3 regions of the Streptomyces sp. NPDC021225 genome follow, and region 3 is predicted to be linked to each of the others. Evidence: riboswitches for the same ligand, from Rfam matches in the RefSeq annotation. Region 3 holds a riboswitch; each other region holds the start of a gene.
What was found. Region 3 has a riboswitch for cyclic di-AMP ahead of ACH4S9_RS29375 (transglycosylase family protein). Riboswitches for the same ligand answer to the same signal wherever they lie in the genome.
Positions count from the first base shown of each region.

Region 1: it holds a riboswitch for cyclic di-AMP, as region 3 does, so the genes downstream of both, ACH4S9_RS38340 (transglycosylase family protein) here and ACH4S9_RS29375 (transglycosylase family protein) in region 3, are expected to answer to the same signal.
Region 2: it holds a riboswitch for cyclic di-AMP, as region 3 does, so the genes downstream of both, ACH4S9_RS30210 (NlpC/P60 family protein) here and ACH4S9_RS29375 (transglycosylase family protein) in region 3, are expected to answer to the same signal.

Region 1 is NZ_JBIRPV010000013.1:74,010-80,682, reverse strand. It holds gene ACH4S9_RS38355 (HEXXH motif domain-containing protein) at 1-194, opposite strand, end outside; gene ACH4S9_RS38350 (hypothetical protein) at 324-494, opposite strand; gene ACH4S9_RS38345 (DUF4232 domain-containing protein) at 730-1,434, opposite strand; cyclic di-AMP (ydaO/yuaA leader) riboswitch at 1,814-1,996, shown strand; gene ACH4S9_RS38340 (transglycosylase family protein) at 2,002-3,312, shown strand; gene ACH4S9_RS38335 (dsRBD fold-containing protein) at 3,379-3,672, opposite strand; partial or broken gene ACH4S9_RS38330 (phosphoribosyltransferase) at 3,699-4,331, opposite strand; gene ACH4S9_RS38325 (hypothetical protein) at 4,482-4,721, shown strand; gene ACH4S9_RS38320 (DUF72 domain-containing protein) at 4,718-5,476, shown strand; gene ACH4S9_RS38315 (carbohydrate ABC transporter permease) at 5,502-6,326, opposite strand; gene ACH4S9_RS38310 (sugar ABC transporter permease) at 6,323-6,673, opposite strand, start outside.
Region 2 is NZ_JBIRPV010000007.1:303,138-309,810, forward strand. It holds gene pcrA (DNA helicase PcrA) at 1-1,212, opposite strand, end outside; cyclic di-AMP (ydaO/yuaA leader) riboswitch at 1,369-1,545, shown strand; gene ACH4S9_RS30210 (NlpC/P60 family protein) at 1,553-2,761, shown strand; gene ACH4S9_RS30215 (L,D-transpeptidase) at 2,838-3,485, opposite strand; gene ACH4S9_RS30220 (hypothetical protein) at 3,653-4,006, opposite strand; gene ACH4S9_RS30225 (NlpC/P60 family protein) at 4,326-5,357, shown strand; gene ACH4S9_RS30230 (homoserine dehydrogenase) at 5,406-6,479, shown strand; gene ACH4S9_RS30235 (alpha-hydroxy acid oxidase) at 6,510-6,673, opposite strand, start outside.
Region 3 is NZ_JBIRPV010000007.1:116,520-123,192, forward strand. It holds gene ACH4S9_RS29355 (Ppx/GppA phosphatase family protein) at 233-1,174, opposite strand; gene ACH4S9_RS29360 (DUF501 domain-containing protein) at 1,171-1,728, opposite strand; gene ACH4S9_RS29365 (septum formation initiator family protein) at 1,789-2,301, opposite strand; gene eno (phosphopyruvate hydratase) at 2,393-3,688, opposite strand; gene ACH4S9_RS29375 (transglycosylase family protein) at 3,871-4,581, opposite strand; cyclic di-AMP (ydaO/yuaA leader) riboswitch at 4,583-4,751, opposite strand; gene ACH4S9_RS29380 (transglycosylase family protein) at 5,013-6,008, opposite strand; gene ACH4S9_RS29385 (cytochrome P450) at 6,174-6,673, opposite strand, start outside.

The DNA.
Region 1 (6,673 bases), on a different contig from region 3:
TCCCATGCATCACGCGGCGCGGACAGCGGCCCTGGCACCTGGGGATGGGAGGAGGCGAGGTCGGTCAACGCGCGTAGCAGCAGCATGAGGCGGCTGCGTTGGCCCGCCCGTAACTCGGCGATCGCCGCCGCGCCTCCGCCACCGCGCGTCAGCTCGTCGAGGCACGCCGTGGACAGCCGGTGGTGACGGCTCATCGGGGACGCGGTGAGCGGCTGTGTGCGGCGCAGAGCCGGAAGCGGGGAGGGAGGGCCAGCTGAATAGTCCGCCGGCATGGCCGCCTTTCTCGATGGAGTGAATACTGGTGTGCCACCGCCGGAACTACGTCAACAACCCTGGTTGGCATCAGCGGCGGTCGCGAGCGTCGGCGGGGACTGTACGAGTTCGAGCAACCGCCGGGTCGCGAGGGTGAACTCCTGACTGTCCCCCAGTTCTTCGAGCGTCGTTCCCGAGAGGTCCACCAGCTCCGTCTCGACCCCGGTCGCCGCTCGCTCCATGACATCGTTCCCCTCTAGACGCTCCGTGCCGGCTCAGGCGAGGCCTCTTCACATGGTGGCCCACCCGATAATGATTGCGGAAGGGCGAAAGGGGCCAGTGGGTGTCGCGGCCATCAAGATTTTCGGACACCCAAGGGCGTCATGTGGCCGCGCTTCCCGGCCAATTCATTTCCGGCGCGTCCGGGCGGGGCGCGGGGCGGGGGCGGCGGTCCGCGCCCCGTCGTGGTGCCCCGGTTCAGGGCTGGGAACCCGGCTCGACGGCGGTGACCTCGAATACGCCCCCGCAGACCCGGAAGGAGCGCGCGGATACCTTGATGGAGCGGTGGGAGTCCGGGGGGTAGGCCCGAATTTCGGCCGCGGTCCGCCAACAGGGCTTGTCGGACAGGCCTTTGTTCACCGTGTGCAGACTCGCGTAGGCGCTGTCGCCGGGTTTCAGGACGACCGTGGGGCGCCCCGGTCCGCGGCGGGTGGCGGGGTCGCCGATAGCGGCGCCGGGGGCGTCGAGGAGCGAAACGCCGGGATACCCGGTCAGCGTGCAACTGGCCGCGCCGGTATTGGTGAAGGCCAGGGGGACATAGACATTGCCCGCGCCGATATCCGCCCGGCCGGTGGACAGTTTCAGCTGATCCTTGGAGCAGATGCGGCGGACAGCGGGCGGGGCGGCGGAGCCGGCCTCGGTGGTGACGGACGGCTCGGCCGCGCTCGGCGCCTTCGAGGCCGGATCGGCCTCGGGCGGGGCCGTGCTGGGCGCAGCGGTGCCGGGCCGGGCGGTGCCCGTGGCCGAGTGGGACTTGCCGGCCGAGCCGGGCGGCGCGGGCGCCCCCGACGTCGTATCGGAGCCGCAGGCGGTGACCGCGGCCAGGGCGCCGACGACCAGCGCGGATATGGATAAGACCGGCGGCCGGCGCCTCGCGGGCGCCCCGCCGTGTGGCTGTGTCATGGCCAACCTCCTGTGGGTCGGGCCTCCGGCGGCTCGTCGGCCGCCGCACCGAGTGCCCCGACAGCCCCCGTCCGTTCCCCTTCCCACTCCCCTTCCCTCGATGGGCGCCCTTATTCCGGTCGATATGCGACTCCGCCGCGCGGCCCCAGCATTAATCACATAATTACGGCAATTCGGCATTACGGATTCCGGGCCGCAATCACCCCATCCGGAAAGCCGTGACCCGGGTCACATTTCATCAGCGGCGTGATCGATTTCAGGACACAGGTCCGTCGAGACCTTGTCGTGACCAAAACGGTGTGTTTACTGTGCCGCACCCGGCGCATTCGCTGCGGCGGGTCCTCCTCCGCCGGAGCGCCGAGTCCTGCCGTGGTGGAGGGGTGACACGACGACCTGTCACGGCAGGAGCGGGGGAACCAGGTAGGCGCCGTGCCGCACGACATCGGGCGGTACGGCTAGGGGTGAAGTCGCGCCGCGGTGCCGGGGGGCACCGGGGAAGGCGCGGCCGGGCAGCTCCCGCCCGAACCCGACAGCTCACCTCGCAGGCGTCAGGAGAGGATGAGCTCAATGGCTGCACGCGGACGTCACCGACGGCCCCGGCCCCGACGCGTCTCCCGCGCCTCGCTCGCGTTCACCGCGGGCGGCGCCGGGGTCGCGCTGCCCCTCATAGGCGTCGGCCAGGCGAACGCCGCCTCCGTCGACACCTGGGACAAGGTGGCGGAGTGCGAGTCCACCGACAACTGGAGCATCAACACCGGGAACGGCTACTACGGCGGCCTCCAGTTCTCCCAGTCCACCTGGGAGGCGTTCGGCGGGACGACCTACGCGTCCCGGGCCGACCTGGCCTCCAAGGACCAGCAGATAGCCATCGCCGAGAAGGTGCTCGACGCCCAGGGGCCCGGCGCCTGGCCGGTCTGCTCGGTCAAGGCGGGCCTGACCCGCGGCGGCCAGCCCGCTGACGTCTCCCCCGGCACCTCGGGCTCCTCCGGCTCCTCCCAGGCCGCTCCCAGGACGGCCCCGAAGGCCACACCGAAGGTCACGCCGAAGGACGCCCCGCGGGCCGCTCCGAAGGCCACCACCAAGGCCGTCGACCAGAGCGCGGCCGCCACCGGGCGCTCCGCCGCCTCGTACACCGTGGTCGGCGGCGACACGCTGTCCCGGATAGCCGACGCCCGGGATGTGGACGGCGGCTGGCAGCGGCTCTACGAGGCCAACCGCCGCGTCATCGGCGGCGACCCCGACCTGATCTACCCCGGTCAGAAGCTCACCCTCGACGGCAGCGGGTCCCCGGCCGCGAAGACGCCCGAGAGCCGGCCCCGGGCCGAACAGCCAAATCAAGCCAAGCAGCGCGCCGAGCAGGCGGACCGGGCCAAGCAGCAGCGGGCCGAGCAGGCGGCCAAGCAGCGGATCGAGCAGGCGCAGAAGGCGCGCGAGCGCGCCGCGAAGTCCGGCTCGTCGGCGCGCTCCTCCTCGTCCTTCACCACCCCGGTCGCCAGCCACGGCATCGGAACCGCCTACGGCGTCTCCGGCAGCAACTGGTCCAGCGGCCACCACACCGGGGTCGACTTCCCCGTCGCCACCGGCACCCAGGTGCGGGCCGTGGGCTCGGCCGAGGTGGTCGCCGCGGGCTGGGGCGGGGCGTACGGCTACCAGGTGGTGCTGCGCCACCCCGACGGCATGTACAGCCAGTACGCGCACATGTCGGCGCTGTCCGTCCACGTCGGCCAGTCCGTGTCCGGGGGCCAGCAGCTCGGCCGTTCCGGGGCGACCGGCAACGTGACCGGGCCGCATGTGCACTTCGAGATACGTACCGGGCCCGACTACGGCTCCGACGTCAACCCGCTCGCCTACCTCCGCTCCAAGGGCGTCCAGATCTGAGAAATCCGATGTGAAAGGTGTCGTGAAGGGTGCTCTGCCGCGGCCCGGCGCCGCGGCAGACCGGCCCTACATCACCAGATGTGCCTTCGCGTGCGTGACCTCCTCGATGTCACCGCCCGCCTTCGAGATCAGCCGGTGAGCGAGGTTGTTCAGCGCCCGCGCCGCCGCGATCTCCTCGCCGACCCGCGGCTGTGCCGGGTCGTCGGGATTCCGGTTCGCGCGACCCTGAGCCAGGATCTCGGTCCCGTCGTGCATCCTCAGCCGGACGACCGCCTCGGTGAGAGGTCCGAGCTCACGGAACTCCATTTCGATGTCGCATCCCACGATCGTCTCCATCGCGGTCATCACCTCCTGCTTCATTTACCAGGATGCGCCCCACCCGGCAGATCGGTCGACCGGGAGAGCAGGTCGACGACCTCGGCGTCACTGGTCTGCGAGAAGTCCTGGTACCACTCGCCGACCGCCGAGAACTCCGGTGGGGTCGACAGACACACCACGTCATCCGCGTCCTGACGCAGCGCCTCGGCCGCGTCGGGCGGCGCGACCGGGACGGCCAGCACCACCCGGGCCGCGCCCTGGGCGCGGGCGACCCGGCAGGCGGCCCGGGCGGTGGCGCCGGTGGCGATCCCGTCGTCCACGACGATCACCGTCCGGCCGCCGACCGCGACCCGCGCCCGGCCGCGCCGGAACCGCCGCGCCTGGCGCGCCAGCTCCTCCTCCTCGTCCCGCTCCACCTCCGCGAGCTCCTCCTTGCCCGCCCGGCTCATCCGCACGATCGCGTCGTGCACCACGCGCACTCCGCCCTCGCCGATGGCGCCGAAGCCCAGCTCGCGGTGGAAGGGGACGCCGAGCTTGCGGACGATGATCACGTCCAGGGGCGCCTTCAGCTCCCGCGCGACCTCGAAGGCCACCGGCACCCCGCCGCGCGGCAGGCCGAGCACCACGGGGTCCTCGGCGCTCAGCGGGCGCAGCCTGGCGGCCAGGCGCCGCCCGGCGTCCGCGCGGTCGACGAAGATCATGACTCACCCCCAGCGCAGGGAGACCCGGGGCCGGGAAACCCGCCCCGTCCTTACGACTCCATCCGAAGATTCCCCCGTCCGCAAACCGGCGGGGACCCGGTCGGCCGCGCCGACGCGCGGAAGCGGGCCGGCGCGGCCCACCCTGGAAACATGGAGAACGCCACGGATCCGAGCGAGTCCGGCCATCTCGTCTTCGTGGACGCGTACGACGCGGACACCAGATACCGGCGGGTGTGGCTGCGCGGCCCGGGCTGGGAGCCGCTGGAGCGGGAGGAGTTCGAGCCGCGGGTGCGGCGGCTGTTCCCGGACATCGACCTGGACGACCCGCGGCAGGTCCACTGGGTCGACCGGCCGGGCCAGTGGCCGCCGTGGCACCCGGGCGAAGCATGACCGTCCTCGTCGGCACCTCGGGGTGGCAGTACAAGGACTGGCGCGACGTCCTGTATCCGTCCGGCTGCCCTCAGCGGCTGTGGCTGGAGGAGTACGCGCGGGGGTTCGCCACCGTCGAGTCCAACAACGCCTTCTACCGGCTGCCCACCCGCGAGCAGTTCGCCGCCTGGCGGGACCGTACCCCCGACGGGTTTGTGATGGCTCTGAAGGCCAGCCGCTATCTGACCCACATCAAGCGGCTCCGGGACCCCGAGGAGCCGGTCGCCCGGCTGATGGCGCACGCCGAGGGCCTCGGGGACCGGCTGGGCCCCGTCCTGCTCCAGCTGCCGCCCACCCTGCGCGCGGACAGCGGGCTGCTGGACGCGGCGCTCGGCTGCTTCCCCTCCGGGACGCGGGTGGCCGTCGAGCCCCGCCATGACTCATGGTGGTCCGACGGGGTACGGAAGGTGCTGGAGCGCCGCGGCGCCGCGTTGTGCTGGGCGGACGCCGCCGCCCAGCCGGTGACCCCGCTGTGGCGTACGGCCGGGTGGGGCTATCTGCGTTTCCACCACGGCCTGGCCAGGCCCGCGCCGCGCTACAGCCACCAGTCGCTGACCGCCTGGGCGCGCCGGGTGGCCGATGCCTGGCCGGAGCGCGGCGATGTCTACGCGTACTTCAACAACGACCCGGGCGGGGCGGCCGTCCACGACGCCGTGGTCTTCGCCCGGGCCGTGGAGCGGCGCGGCCGCGAGGTCAGCCGCACGCCTGCCCTGTGACCGGCCGCCCCGCGACCGGCGCCGCTCACTCCTTGACCGCGCCGCCGAGCATGCCCTCGATGAACCGGCGCTGGAGGGCCACATAGACGACCACCACCGGCAGCGCGATCAGCACCGAGGCCGCCGCGAGCAGCGCCGCGTCGGAGCTGTGCTGCCCCTGGAAGAAGGCCAGGCCGAGCGGGACCGTGCGATGGGCGTCGTCGCTGACCATGACCAGCGCCATCAGGAACTCGTTCCAGGTCCACATGAAGGTGATGACGACCATGGTGGAGATGGCCGGGCGGCCCATGGGGACCAGGACCCGCCACAGCGTGGTCCAGGTGTTCGCGCCGTCGATCCGGGCCGCCTCGATCACCGACCGGGCGCTGCCCCGGAAGTACGTCCGCATCCAGAACACGCCGAAGGCGAGGGACTGCGCGGTCTGCGGCAGGATCAGGGCCCAGTAGGTGTCGGTGAGCTCGGCGTACCGCAGGTCGAAGTAGAGCGGCACGACCAGTGCTTCCTGGGGCAGCGTCAGGCCGATCACGAAGAGGTAGAACAGCACCGTGGAGCCGGGGAAGCGCATCACCCCGAAGGCGTACGCGGCGAGCACCGCCAGCACGGTGGTGGCGGCCACCACGACCGCCGTGACCAGGACCGAGTTGCCGAGGTAGGTGCCGAAGTGGCCGCGGTTCCAGGCGTCGGCGAAGTTGCTCCAGTGGAGCCCGCCCTGGGGCAGTGAGAAGCCGGTGTCCAGGGAGTCCTGTGAGCTGAAGGCGGTGGAGAGGATGCCGATGACCGGGGTGAGCGCGATGACGGAGAAGAGGGCGAGGATGCCGTAGGTGACACTGCGTTCGAGGCGCGTGGTCATGACCGCCGCCCTTCCACGAGCCGGGAGACCGTGACGGTCAGGACGAAGATCAGGACCGTGAGGGCCACTCCGACGGCGGCCGCCGAGCCGACCTGGTTGGTCTCGAACGCGCGGTGGTAGACCTCGTAGGCGGGCACGGAGGTGGAGTTTCCGGGGCCGCCGCTGGTCGTGATGTAGATGAGGTCGAAGTTGCGCAGCCCGGCCACGATGGTCAGGGTCAGCGCGACCGCGATCTGCGGCCGCAGACCGGGCAGGGTGACGGAGAAGAACTCCCGCACCGGCCCGGCGCCGTCCATCCGGGCCGCCTCGTACAGCTCGCGCGGGATGCGCTGGGCGCCCGCCAGGAA
Region 2 (6,673 bases), 190 kb from region 3:
GGTGTCGGCCACATAGCCGGTGATGGTCGCCCCGGCGCCGGCGTCGGTCCACAGGTTCTTCGGGCGCCGGTTCTCATTGCGCTCGATGACGGCGTTGGCCGCGCTGAGGATCGTCTGGGTCGAGCGGTAGTTCTGCTCCAGGAGGATGGTCGTGGCGTCCGGGTAGTCCTCCTCGAACTGGAGGATGTTCCGGATCGTGGCGCCCCGGAAGGCGTAGATCGACTGGTCGGCGTCGCCCACCACGCACAGCTCGGCGGCCCCGAGCACCTCGCCCTCGTCCGCGCCGCCGTCCGCGGCGGCCACCGGGCCCGGCCCGACCAGCTCGCGCACCAGCGTGTACTGCGCGTGGTTGGTGTCCTGGTACTCGTCGACCAGGACGTGCCGGAAGCGGCGGCGGTAGTGCTCGGCGACGTCGGGGAACGCCTGGAGCAGATTGACCGTCGTCATGATGATGTCGTCGAAGTCGAGGGCGTTGGCCTCGCGCAGCCGCGACTGGTACATCACATACGCCTCGGCGAGCGTCTTCTCGAAGCCGTCCGCGGCCTGCCCGGCGAAGGTCTCCTCGTCGATCAGCTCGTTCTTCAGGTTCGAGATCTTGGCGCTGAAGGACTTGGGCGGATACCGCTTCGGGTCCAGGTCGAGATCCCGGCACACCAGCGCCATCAGCCGCTTGGAGTCCGCCGCGTCGTAGATCGAGAAGGAGGAGGTGAAGCCCAGCTTCTTGGACTCCCGGCGCAGGATGCGCACACAGGCGCTGTGGAAGGTCGACACCCACATGGCCTTCGCGCGCGGGCCGACCAGCTCCTCGACCCGCTCCTTCATCTCGCCCGCGGCCTTGTTGGTGAAGGTGATGGCGAGGATCTGGCCGGGGTGGACCCCGCGCGCGCCGAGCAGATACGCGATGCGGTGGGTGAGCACCCTGGTCTTGCCCGACCCGGCGCCCGCGACGATCAGCAGCGGCGAGCCGGTGTGCACCACGGCGGCCCGCTGCTGCTCGTTCATCCCCTCGAGCAGCGCGGACGTGTCCACCGCGGGCCGCGCCGCGCCGTCGCGGTAGTACGCCTCCCTGGGGACGGGCGCGTCGAACTTCCCGTCGAAGAGGTCGTGTGGAACGCCCTCAGCTGCGGGGTGGCCGTCGTCCTCGGGCGGCGGAGGCTCCTCGTCCGAGGGCCCGAGGTCCGCCAGGAAGCTGTCGTCAAAGAGGCTGCTCATCGCTCACCGAGTCTAGGCTGCCGCACTGACAGCGTACGTGCGGATGTCACGAAACGGTTTCGGGACAATTCGAACACCAGGCTTCACATGAGCCCCACAAGCCCACTACCGTCCTCGATCAGGCGGTCCGGAACCCGTCGGCGACCGCGTCGACACGGGCTGTCTCCGCCGAGTCCGGTCCCGCCGCGAGGCAGCCGGAGCCGGGGACCCAGAGGCACCACTGGGGTGAATCGGACCATGTGGCGACGTCGGCCGTCACCATCCGGTCCGTAGGGCAGCCTTCCGACGCCCGAACCCGACAGCTAACCCGGTAGGCGGTCCACGGAAGGAGTCGCCTCCCTTGGCGTCGCACCGCAAGCCGCGGACCCGAATACTGGACTCGGCCACCGGCCGCCGCACCGCCGTCGGCGTCACGACGGCCGCCCTCGCATCCGTCACCCTCCTCTCCCAGACGGCGAGCGCCGAGCCCGGCAAGCCGAAGCCGTCGGTCGAAGAGGTCAAGAAGAAGGTCGACACCCTCTACCACCAGGCGGAGTCCGCCACCCAGAGCTACAACGCGGCCAAGGAGCGCACCGGCCGGCAGCGCGCCAAGGTCGACCAGCTCCTGGACAGCGTCGCCAAGCGCACCGAGAAGCTGAACGAGGCGCGGCGCACCCTGGGCAGCCTCGCGGCCGCGCAGTACCGCAACGGCGGCATGGCCTCCAGCGCCGCGACGCTGCTGTTCGCCTCGGATCCGAAGGGCATCTTCGACCAGTCCCATCTGATGGACCGGCTGTCCAGCGGGCAGAAGAAGGCCGTCGACGACTTTCTGACCCAACAGGCCACGGCCGCCAAGGAGCGCACCAAGGCCAGTGAGAGCCTGGCCACGCTGACCCGCTCGCAACAGGAGCTGAAGACCCAGAAGCAGACCGTCCAGGGCAAGCTCACCCAGGCGCGCCAGTTGCTCTCGAAGCTGACCGCGGAGGAGAAGGCGCGGCTGGCGGCGATTGAGAAGAAGAAGGAAGAGGAGGCCCAGCGCAAGGCCGCGGAGCTGGCGCGGCAGCAGCGGGAGGCGGCGGCGAAGCGACAGCAGGAGCAGCAGGCGCAGCAGAAACAGCAGGAACAGGCGAGCGGCTCCAGCTCTTCGGGGTCCGCCGGCTCGTCCGGGTCTTCGGGTTCGTCGGGCTCCTCGGGCTCTTCGGGTTCCTCCAGTTCGCAGACCACCAAGGCCGACAAGGCCATCGCCTTCGCGCGTGCCCAGGTCGGCAAGCCGTACGTCTGGGGCGCGACCGGCCCCAACTCCTACGACTGCTCGGGGCTCACCCAGGCCGCCTGGAAGGCCGCCGGGGTCTCACTGCCGCGCACGACCTGGGACCAGGTGAAGGTCGGCACGCGGGTGTCGACCGCCGACCTCCAGCCGGGCGATCTCGTCTTCTTCTATGACGACATCAGCCATGTCGGCCTCTATATAGGCGACGGAATGATGATTCATGCCCCGAAGCCGGGTGATGTGGTGAAGAAGGCGCCGATCACCGAGATGCCGATCTACGGCAGCGTCCGGCCGGCGTAGCGGCTTCCCGGGTCCCGGAGGGCGGTCGGCCCACCGGGACCCGGAACCCGTCTCCCGGGACCCGGGAGACGGTGGCTCAGGTGCCGGGCTTGCGGCCGTACACGTAGACGTCGTCGCCGTTCCGCAGCAGGCTCCAGTACTTCTTGGCGTCCGCCTTGCGCATGTTCACGCAGCCGTGGGAGCCGGGCGGCGACCACACGCTCCCCGAGATGGAGTGGAAGGCCTGGCCGCCGTCGAAGAACTGGCTGTACGGCATCGGGACGTCGTAGATCGTCGACCAGTGGTCGATGTTCCGCCAGTAGATCTTCTTCAGCCCGACCCGGGTCTCATACCGGTCGCGGCCGGTGCGCACCGGCACCGGGCCGTACACCAGCCGCGAGCCGTCCTGGATCCAGCTCAGCTGGCGCGTGAGGTCCACACAGGCGATGCGGCCCTTGTTGGTGGGGCACTTCCTCGCCTTGTTCGGGTTGTGCCCGGCCGCCTTCTGCGTGTTGATCAGGTTCATCACGCCCCAGGTGACCGGTCCCGCATAGCCGATGGTCGGGCTGATGCCGTGGTTGACCTGGAACTTCTGGATCGCGAGGCAGTCCGCCCGCGACTGCCGCCCGTCCACCGGGCGGCCCAGGAACTTCTCCACCTTCTTCTGATACGGCCCCGTGCTCGTCGTGCACGACGAGGCGGCCTGCGCCGGAGTGGCCAGCGCCACCGCCAGCGGCACCACCATCCCCGCTACCCCCAAGGCCACGCCTGTCCGGCGGCCCCACGCCGCAAGTACCCCCACTATCCGCTCCCTTCGGCTGCCTTGCCCGATGAGACACACAGTGGGGACAAAAGGTTGCGCGGAACCTGACAGGAGCGGTCAGGCCCCAAGGGCGGTGCTCAGGGCGGTGCTCAGGTCCACAGGACGGCGACGAAGATGTTGGCCGTGGTCAGCAGCCCGACCGTGCCGAGGGCCGCGGCCTCCACCTTCTCGTCGTCGCGCTTCACATAGACCAGCCCCAGGATCACGATCAGCAGCGCCAGCTTCACGCCGATCTTGATGTTGTTGACGCTGTTGTCGTCGGCCTGGTTGAGCCCCACCAGCGCGGCGCCGGTCACCAGCATGGTGAGAGCGCCGTGCAGCATCCCCGGGGTCATCCGGCCCTCGCCCGCGCGCATCGGCTTCAGCTGCGCCAGGAAGCCGCCGAGCAGCGCGGCGATACCGACGATGTGCAGGCCGACGAAAACATTGATGAGGACGTCCATGACCTTGGAGCGTAGTTGGGCCCATATCAGCCCCCGGCAACCGGGTGGGCCACTATCGCCGCTTCGATCACGGCCGCCCTCGAGTCATCGGCGGCCCGGGCGCCGGGCGGTCGGTTACGGGCATCGGGGCGCCGAATCCGTCCACTCCCGTTCATCGCACCGCCCGCCCGCGGCCGCCCGCCTAGCTTCCTCCTCCAGGTGGCAGTCCGCCTCCCGTCAACCGAGGGTCCCCGCCTCATCGGCGGGCTGCCGCCTGCCCGACATCAAGCAACAAAGCACGCAACAGCACGCGAGAACGTGAAGGAAGGTGGCCGCCGCCGTGGCGTCGCACAGGAAGCCCAAGCAGCGCTCGCTCACCGCCGGCACCGCCTGGACAGCCGCCGCCATCGCCCTCGCGGGGGCCGCCACCACCGCCTTGAGCGGCACCGGCCACGCCGAGACCCGCCTCACCCCCGCCCAGGTGAGGGCGAAGGTGGACCAGTACCAGCGGGAGGCCGAGGAGGCCAACGAGAGATACAACGGCGCGAAGGTGAAAGCGGACCGGGCCCGCGAGTCGTTCGACGACCTGCGCGACGAGGCGGCCCGCCGGACGGCGCGGCTGAACGCCTCGCGCAACGCCCTGGGCGCCTACGCCACCGCCCAGTACCGCTCCGGCACCATCTCCCCGACCCTCCAGCTCGCGCTCTCCTCCTCCCCCGGGCAGTATCTGCGGCGCGCCTCACTCGCCGACCACGCGGGCAGCCGCCAGGCCGCCGCCGTCGCGGGGCTGGCCCGCCAGAGCCGGGAGTTACGCCAGGTGCGCGGCGAGGCGCAGGACCGGCTCGACCAGTTACGCGGCGCCCAGGCGGCGCTCGCCCGCCACCGGGGCGCCGCCCGTAAGAAGCTCGCCGCCGCCGAGGCCCTGCTCGACCAGCTGACCGGCGAACAGCGCCGCCGCTACGAGGCCCAGGGCGCCCACGGCGCGGACACCGGGCTCGGCACCGCCCCGTACGCCCCCGTCTCCGGCCGCGCGGCCCGCGCCGTCTCGTACGCGTACGGGGCGCTCGGCAAGCCGTACGTCTGGGGCGCGACCGGCCCGCGCGGCTACGACTGCTCGGGGCTGACCCAGGCCGCCTGGCGGGCCGCCGGGGTAGCCCTGCCGCGCACCACCTACACCCAGATCAACGCGGGCCGGCGGGTCTCGCGCACCGAGCTCGCCCCCGGTGACCTGGTCTTCTTCTACTCCGGCGTCAGCCATGTCGGCCTCTACATCGGCGGCGGCCGCATGATCCACGCCCCGCGCCCCGGCGCGCCCGTCCGCGTGGCGCCGATCGACCAGATGCCGTTCTCGGGCGCGACCCGGCCCGCGTAGCGTTCTCCTGGATCAGCGTCGAGCCGCGCGCGAAGGAGACCCGCACCCGTGTCGGACGAAACCGTCGCCCAAAAGCCGGCCCCAGCGGCCGTCGTGCTGTCCGGCTACGGCCCGGTCGGCCGGGCGTACGCCGAGCACCTGGCCCAGCACGGCGAGGCCCTGGCACGCCGGTACGGGGTGCGGCTGCGCCTGGCGGCCGTACGGGCCCGCTCGGCCGAGTATCTGCCGCCCGCCGACGGGACGCCCACCGACGGGACGCCCGCCGACAGCACGGGCACCTGGGCGCCGCTGCCGCCCCGCTCCGCCTGGGGCCCGGCCCTGCCGCTGGCCGGGACGCTGGACCGTACGGGGGCCGGGGTGCTGGTCCAGTGCGTGCCGTCCTCCCCCGAGGTGTGCGACCAGGCGGCCGCCGAGGCGCTGCTCGCCCTGCGCCGCGGCGTGCATGTGGTCACCGCCACCAAGAGCCATCTCCTCAGCCACTGGCGGGAGCTGGGGCTCGCCGCGGCGGCGGGCGGCTCTCTGATCAGGATCTCGGGCGCCACCGGCGCCGCCCTGCCCGCGGCCGACCTGGCCAGGGCGGGCGTACGCGGCCTTGGCTGCCGCTCCATCCGCGCCTGCCCGAACGGCACCGCCACCTTCGTACTCGACCGCCTGGCGGCCGGAGACTCCCTGCCCGACGCGGTCGCCGAGGCACGGCGGCGCGGCATCGCCGAGGCCGATCCCAGCGCCGATCTGTCCGGCTCCGACGCCGCCACGAAGGCGCGGCTGCTGGCGGCCCTGCTGTGGGGGTGGGACGCCTCGGCGATCCGTACCGAGACCGAAGCGGTGGACGAGGGCGCGGCGCGGGCCGCGCGGGCGGCCGCCGCCTCGGACCACCGCCTGCGGGCGGTCGCGAGCGCGACCGCCGACGAGCCGCTGCTGGTCCGCGTCCGCCTGGAGCGGACCGCTCCCGGCGACCCGCTGCACGCGCTCACCGGGCCCGAGAAGGCCGTGGTCTACGGCTGCCCGGACGCGGGCGACATCACCGTGAGCGGCGGCCGCTCCAGCCCGCTCGGCGCGGCGCTCGCCATGGTCAAGGACACGCTGGACGTGGCCGCGCCGCGGCGCCTCGGCTTCGGGTGAGACGGGGCCACGGTGCCACGGGGCCCGGGCTCAGGCGACGAGGTCGGGGGTGAGCGCGGCCGGGTCCGCGGCGCCCAGCAGGGTCATGGTGTGGGCGAGTTCGGCGGTGAGCCGCTCCACGGCCTCCTGAACCGCGGCGGCCCCCTCCGTGGCCAGGCCCCACAGCGCCGGGCGGCCGACGAACACCGCGCGGG
Region 3 (6,673 bases):
GTAGACCACCGGGGTCCGCGGCCTCGCCGTCACACGCCTGAAACAACCTCCGGGAGGGCCGTCCGGCGGGAGCGTCCGCCGAAACCACCCACGAAGGAGTCTCAGCCGTCACACCCGGCGGCCACCAGGCAATTTTTTCATGTGAAGCTTTTCACGAACTTTTTGCCGGGCCCGTCTCCACGGGCCCCTCACACGGGGTCCACACACCCTCCGGGCGGCCCTCAGAGCCCCGTCAGGCGATGCTCCAGGCGATGCCGTCGAGGATGTCGTGCTCGCTCACCACGACCTCCCGGGCCCCGCATCGCTCCATGATCGTAAGCAGCACGAGCGCCCCTGAGGCGATCACATCCACCCGGCCCTCGTGCATCACCGGGATCGCCGCCCGCTCGGCGTGCGTCGAGCCGATCAGCTTGTCCGTGATCTCGCGGACCTGGTCGAGGGAGACGCGCGAGTGGTGGATGGCGGAGGAGTCGTACTCCGAGAGCCCCAGCGCGATGCCGGCGACGGTGGTGACCGAGCCCGCCAGCCCGACCAGACTACCCGCCCCCCGGATCGGCACCGTCTCCTCGACGAGATCCAGGGCCCGCTCGATGTCGGCCCTTATGGCGGCGATCTGACCGACCGCCGGCGGATCGGTGATCCGGCCGTCCACGACCAGATGACGCTCCGTCATCCGCACACAGCCGATGTCCACGCTGCGCGCGGCCCGTACCCGTTCGTCGCCGACCACGAACTCCGTCGAGCCGCCGCCGATGTCCACGACCAGATACGGCCGGGCGAAGCCCTCGCGGTCGGTCAGCTCCTTGGTGGCGCCCGTGAAGGAGAACTCCGCCTCCTGGTCGCCGCTGATCACCTCGGGCTCCACGCCCAGGAACGCCACGACCCCGCGCACGAACTCCTCGCGGTTCTCGGCGTCGCGGGAGGCGGAGGTGGCGACGAAGCGGACCCGCTCGACGCCGAGCCCGCCGATCACCTCCGCGTACTCACGGCAGGCCGCGAAGGTGCGCTCCAGGGCCTCGGGGGCCAGCCGCCCGGTGCGGTCCACGCCCTGGCCGAGCCGGACGATCCGCATCCGGCGGTCCAGCTCGGTGATCCGCCCGGTGGCCGGATCGGCGTCGGCCACCAGCAGCCGGATCGAGTTGGTGCCGCAGTCCACGGCCGCGACGCGGGTCATGCTCTGTCCCCCGCGTCCTCTTCGGCGTCCGTCGCCCCGCCGCACGGCGTCACGCACGGCCCCTTCGCCCACCACTTCGGCAGCAGGGCGATGGCCTCGTCCCCGAGCGGGTTGACGCCGGGGCCCGCGGCGAGGGAGTGGGCCACGAGGACATGCAGACACTTCACCCGGTCCGGCATGCCGCCGGCGCTCGGGAACCCCTCCAGCACCTCGATCGCGTCGCGGCGCGCGAGATAGTCCTCATGGGCCGCCCGGTAGGCGTCGGCCAGCCCGGGGTCGGCGGCCAGCCGTGCCGACATGTCCTTCATCACGCCCTCGGCCTCCAGCGTGCCGATCGCCGAGGCGGCGCGCGGGCACGTCAGGTAGTAAAGGGTCGGGAAGGGCGAGCCGTCCTCGAGCCGCGGCGCGGTCTCGACGACGTCCGGGTTGCCGCAGGGGCAGCGGTGCGCGACGGCGCGCAGCCCGCGCGGCAGGCGGTTCAGCTGCTCCTTGACGGCGGCGATGTCCGCGTCGGTGGGCGCGGTGGGCTCCGTCTGCGGAGGAGGCGTGTCCATGGGTGGGATGTTCTCTTCGATCGGTTCGGACCGGCCGCCCGGGGCGGCCGGTTTCTTCGGTCAGCGCCCGGCGCGGCCCGCGTGGTCCGTCGCGTCCGCCTGGTCGGCTTTATCCGCCTTGTCAGCTTTATCGACGCTGTCCCACATGTTGCTGTACCAGGGGCGGTCGGCCGCGCCCTGGTCGGACGAGCGCTCGGTCTCGCCGCCGCCGTCGACCACGCTGTAGCCGGTCTCCCCCGGCCGCGTGAAGTGCAGCCGCTCGCGGGCCTGCTGCTCGACGTACGCCGGGTCCTGGAGCCTGGCCTTCTGCTCCAGCAGCTTCTTGACGTCCGCGCGCTCCTTCTCGGCCTGGCGCCGCTGTTCGGAGATGTCCGAGCGCTGCGAGATGTACTGCCGCATCGGATAGGCGAGGGCCACCACGAGCGAGCAGACGACCAGCGCGAGGAGCGCGGCCCGGCCGGTGAGACGGCTGCGGCGGCGCCGGATACGGGCGCGGTAGACGCGGGCGGCGGCGTGCTCGCCGAACGCCCTCAGCCTGGTCGCGGTGGAGAACCGATCCCGATCCGCCGGCACGTCGCCTCCCCGGTCATGACTTCGCTGTGTACGCCGTCCCCGGCCACGGTACGGGACCGGGGCCGGGGACGGCGGTCAGACTCGGCGGGGCTCAGCCCTTGACGACCGCGCCCTTGAAGCGCGGGAAGGCGGAGCGGCCCGCGTACACCGCCGCGTCGTCGAGGATCTCCTCGATGCGCAGCAGCTGGTTGTACTTGGCCACGCGCTCGGAGCGGGCGGGGGCACCGGTCTTGATCTGGCCGCAGTTGGTGGCGACGGCCAGGTCGGCGATGGTGACGTCCTCGGTCTCGCCGGAGCGGTGCGACATCATGCACTTGAAGCCGTTGCGCTGGGCCAGCTCGACCGCGTCCAGGGTCTCGGTCAGCGAGCCGATCTGGTTGACCTTGACCAGCAGCGAGTTCGCGGTGCCGCTCTCGATACCGCGGGCCAGCCGCTCCGGGTTGGTGACGAACAGGTCGTCGCCGACCAGCTGGACCTTGTCACCGAGCTGGTCGGTGATCGTCTTCCAGCCGTCCCAGTCCTCCTCGTTCAGCGGGTCCTCGATGGAGACCAGCGGGTACGCGTCGACCAGCTCGGCGTAGTACGCGGTCATCTCGGCGGCGCTGCGCGCCTTGCCCTCGAACGTGTAGGTGCCGTCCTTGTAGAACTCGGAGGCGGCCACGTCGAGCGCCAGCGCGATGTCCTGGCCCGGCTGGTAGCCGGCCTTCTTGATCGCCTCGACGATCAGGTCGAGGGCGTCGCGGTTGGAGCTCAGGTTCGGGGCGAAGCCGCCCTCGTCGCCGAGGCCGGTGGACAGGCCCCGCTCCTTCAGCACGGACTTCAGGGTGTGGTACACCTCGGTGCCCCAGCGCAGCGCCTCGGAGAAGGACTCCGCGCCGATCGGCGCGATCATGAACTCCTGGATGTCCACGTTGGAGTCGGCGTGCGAGCCGCCGTTGAGGATGTTCATCATCGGGACCGGCAGCAGGTGGGCGTTCGGCCCGCCGAGGTACCGGAAGAGCGGGAGGTCGGAGGCCTCGGACGCGGCGTGCGCCACGGCGAGCGAGACGCCGAGGATGGCGTTGGCGCCGAGCGAGGACTTGTCCGGGGTGGCGTCCAGGTCGAACATCGCCTGGTCGATCAGGCGCTGCTCGGTGGCGTCGTAGCCGACGAGCTCCGGACCGATCTGCTCGATGACGGCGAGGACGGCCTTCTCGACACCCTTGCCGCCGTAACGGTTCTTGTCACCGTCGCGGAGTTCGAGGGCCTCGAAGGCACCGGTGGACGCACCGGAGGGCACGGCGGCACGGCCGGTGCTGCCGTCGTCGAGGCCGACCTCGACCTCGACCGTGGGGTTGCCTCGCGAGTCGAGGATCTCGCGAGCTACGACGACGTCGATGGACGGCACGAGGTTCTCCTTCGTATGGGTCTGTCGTTCTCCGGCATGAGCCTAACGGGCCCGGGGGCCGGGCCCGACGAAGCCCCGGCGGGGCGCGCCTCAGGTGGGGGGGCGGCGCGCCCGGCCGGGGCGGTCCTCGGGGATGTCGGGGTCGCGGTCGCCGGGCTGGGGGGAACGGTCCCGGCGGGGGGTCAGCCGAGGTGGAGCTGCTGGCCCGGGTAGATGAGGTTGGCGTCCTCGACGATGTCCTTGTTCAGCTCGAAGAGCTTCTTCCAGCCGCCCTTGACGTGGTGCGCCTCGGCGATCTTGGAGAGGGTGTCGCCGGACTTGACCTTGTACTCGCCGTCGCCCTTCTTGAACGTGTGGCGGGCCTCACCGCGCGCGGCGTGCTGACCCTCGCCGCGGGGCTGCGCCTTCGGCTTGGCGGGCTGGGCGGGCTTGGCAGGCTGGGCCGGCTTCGCGGGCTGGGCCGGCTTGGCAGGCTGGGCCGGCTTCGAGGACTGCGTGGTGGAGCTGGAGGGGGTCGGGGTGCCGCTGGTGGTCAGCCCCGTGCCGCACACCGGCCAGGCGCCCTTGCCCTGCCCGGCCAGGACCTTCTCGGCTATCTGGATCTGCTGGTCCTTGGTGGCCAGGTCGGCGCGGGAGGCGAAGGACGTACCGCCGTACGCGGCCCAGGTGGAGTTGGTGAACTGGAGGCCGCCGTAGAAGCCGTTGCCCGTGTTGATGGACCAGTTGCCGCCGGACTCGCACTGCGCGACCTTGTCCCACTGGGCGGTGGTCGCGGCCGAGGCGGAGGTGGCCCCCAGGATCGGTGCGGCGATGGCCGCACCGGCGACGCCGGCGAGTGCGGCGATGCGGGTGACCTTCGAGGGACGGCGGTGCTTACCCTTGTCGTTACGCATGTTCGTTCCTCACCGACGCCTACGAGGTGAGCTGTCGGGTTCGGACGTGAGTTGCCCGGCCGGACGCGGCTGACCGCGTCCGTCTTCACCCCTAGCCGACCGAGCCCGTCTCCGGGCCGCCGCGGCACCTACCTTGGGTCCCCCGCTCCTGCCTTCGGCGCTGACGCGTCTGGTTCCCCCCGACCGCCGGCAGGACTCGGCGTGACGATCGACGGTGCCCGCGGTAGCGAGCGGGAAGACGTTAAACACACCTTCCGATGAGGTTCAAACCCCCATATCTCAGCGAAGGCGGCCCGATCCGCACCCAGCCGTCCCACATCTACGCAGGTGAGGCCGGGTACGGAAAGATCGGACAGGAGGCACAGGCCGGGCGATGTGACGAGATGTATGTCTCACTGCCGCCAGATCGGGCATTTCACCCCGAACTGCCGCTACCTCGCGCTGAGATCGAGACGCTGACCAGGGTGGATGAGGCCGGGGTTGCCCCCGATGAGCGATTTGTCGCTCTGGTACAGCCGGGCCCAGTCTCCGTTGGCCTCCTGCCCGTCCACGGTGTCTGACGAGGCGTCATCGGTGCGCACGCTGGAGTCCTCGCGGCCGAGGGGCGGAAGCGTGATCTCGGTGCGGCCCTCGCCGCCGCGCGAGGCGTGCCGCCCGGAGGGCCGCGCCTCGTCCGACGCGTCCCCGGACTCGCCCTCCTGGGCGTCGGGTGCGCCGCGGTGGCGGCCGGTGGGCGCGGAGGAGTCCTCGTCGACCTTGTCGCCCTTGGCGCCCTTGTCGGCGCCGGAGGGCGCGCCGCCCTCCCCGCGGGACGTCTCGTCGGCGGCGCGGTCGGAGTCGCCGGACTTGCCGTGGCCCTTCCCGTCGGAAGCGCCATCGACCGCGCTGCCGTCCGCGCCGTCGCCGGTCGCGGAGGGATCCGGCGTCCCGGTCTTGTCGGACTTACCGGACTCCTCCGAGTTATCGGATTCACGGGAGTTATCGGACTGACCGGAATTACCGGACGATTCCCCCGTCTTGGAGTCGTCGATCCCCGTGGGCTCCTCCGAATCCTTGGCCTCCGGCCCGCCCTTGCCGCCGGAGTTCCCGTCCAGCGCGTCGCCGAGGTCGGCGAGCCCGGCACCCAGCGCACAGCTCGGCCAGGCGTCCGGCCCGCGGTCGCCGAGGATCGCCTGGGCGATGGCTATCTGCTGGGAGCGGCTGGCGAGGTCGGGGCGCGGGGCGTACTGCTGGCCGCCGTACTTCTTCCACATGTCCAAGGTGATCTGGAGACCGCCGTAGAAGCCATTGCCTCCGTTGGCGCTCCACATCCCGCCGCTCTCGCACTCGGCGACGCGGTCCCAGGTCTGGGCTTCCGCGGCCTGGGCGCTGACGGCGCCGAAGAGCGGCATGGCGATGCCCGCGCCGGTCACCCCCGCTGCGAGCACGATTGCCGGAGCCTGACGGGGGCGGCGGTGTCGACCGTTCCCGGAGCGCATGCGTTCTGCCTCTCGTGTGGCGGCTGAGTCGTCGGTCGAAACATAGCGACGCCATACGATCATCACAAGCAGATGTATCCCAGGTCACGCAGCGATCACGTGACTGACGTTATGTCACCTATGCCCCGCTCCCGAGGCGTTGCCGGGCCCTGCCGCCGGCCCTGCTTCCGGCCCGACCCCGGCGACCGGGCCCCAGGTCACGGGCAGTTCGCGCAGCCCCCGCATGATCAGGCCGCCGCGCCGGCGCACATCCTCCGGCTCCACCGCGAGCCGCAGATCCGGCAGGCGCCGCAGCAGGGTGCCAATGGCGGTCTGGGCCTCCAGCCGGGCCAGCGGAGCGCCCAGGCAGTAGTGGATGCCATGGCCGTACCCGAGGTGCTGGTTGTCGGTGCGCGAGAGATCGAGCACATCGGGTGCGTCGAAGCGCTCGGGGTCCCGGTCGGCGGCGGCGAGCACCACCAGCACCGGCTCGCCCGCGGCGATCCGCTCGCCGCCGATCACCACGGGTTCGGTGGCGAACCGCCAGGTGGCGATCTCCACCGGCCCGTCATAGCGGAGCAGTTCCTCGACACCGGTCGCCAGCAGCCCCTCGTCCCCTTCATTGAGGGCCCGGC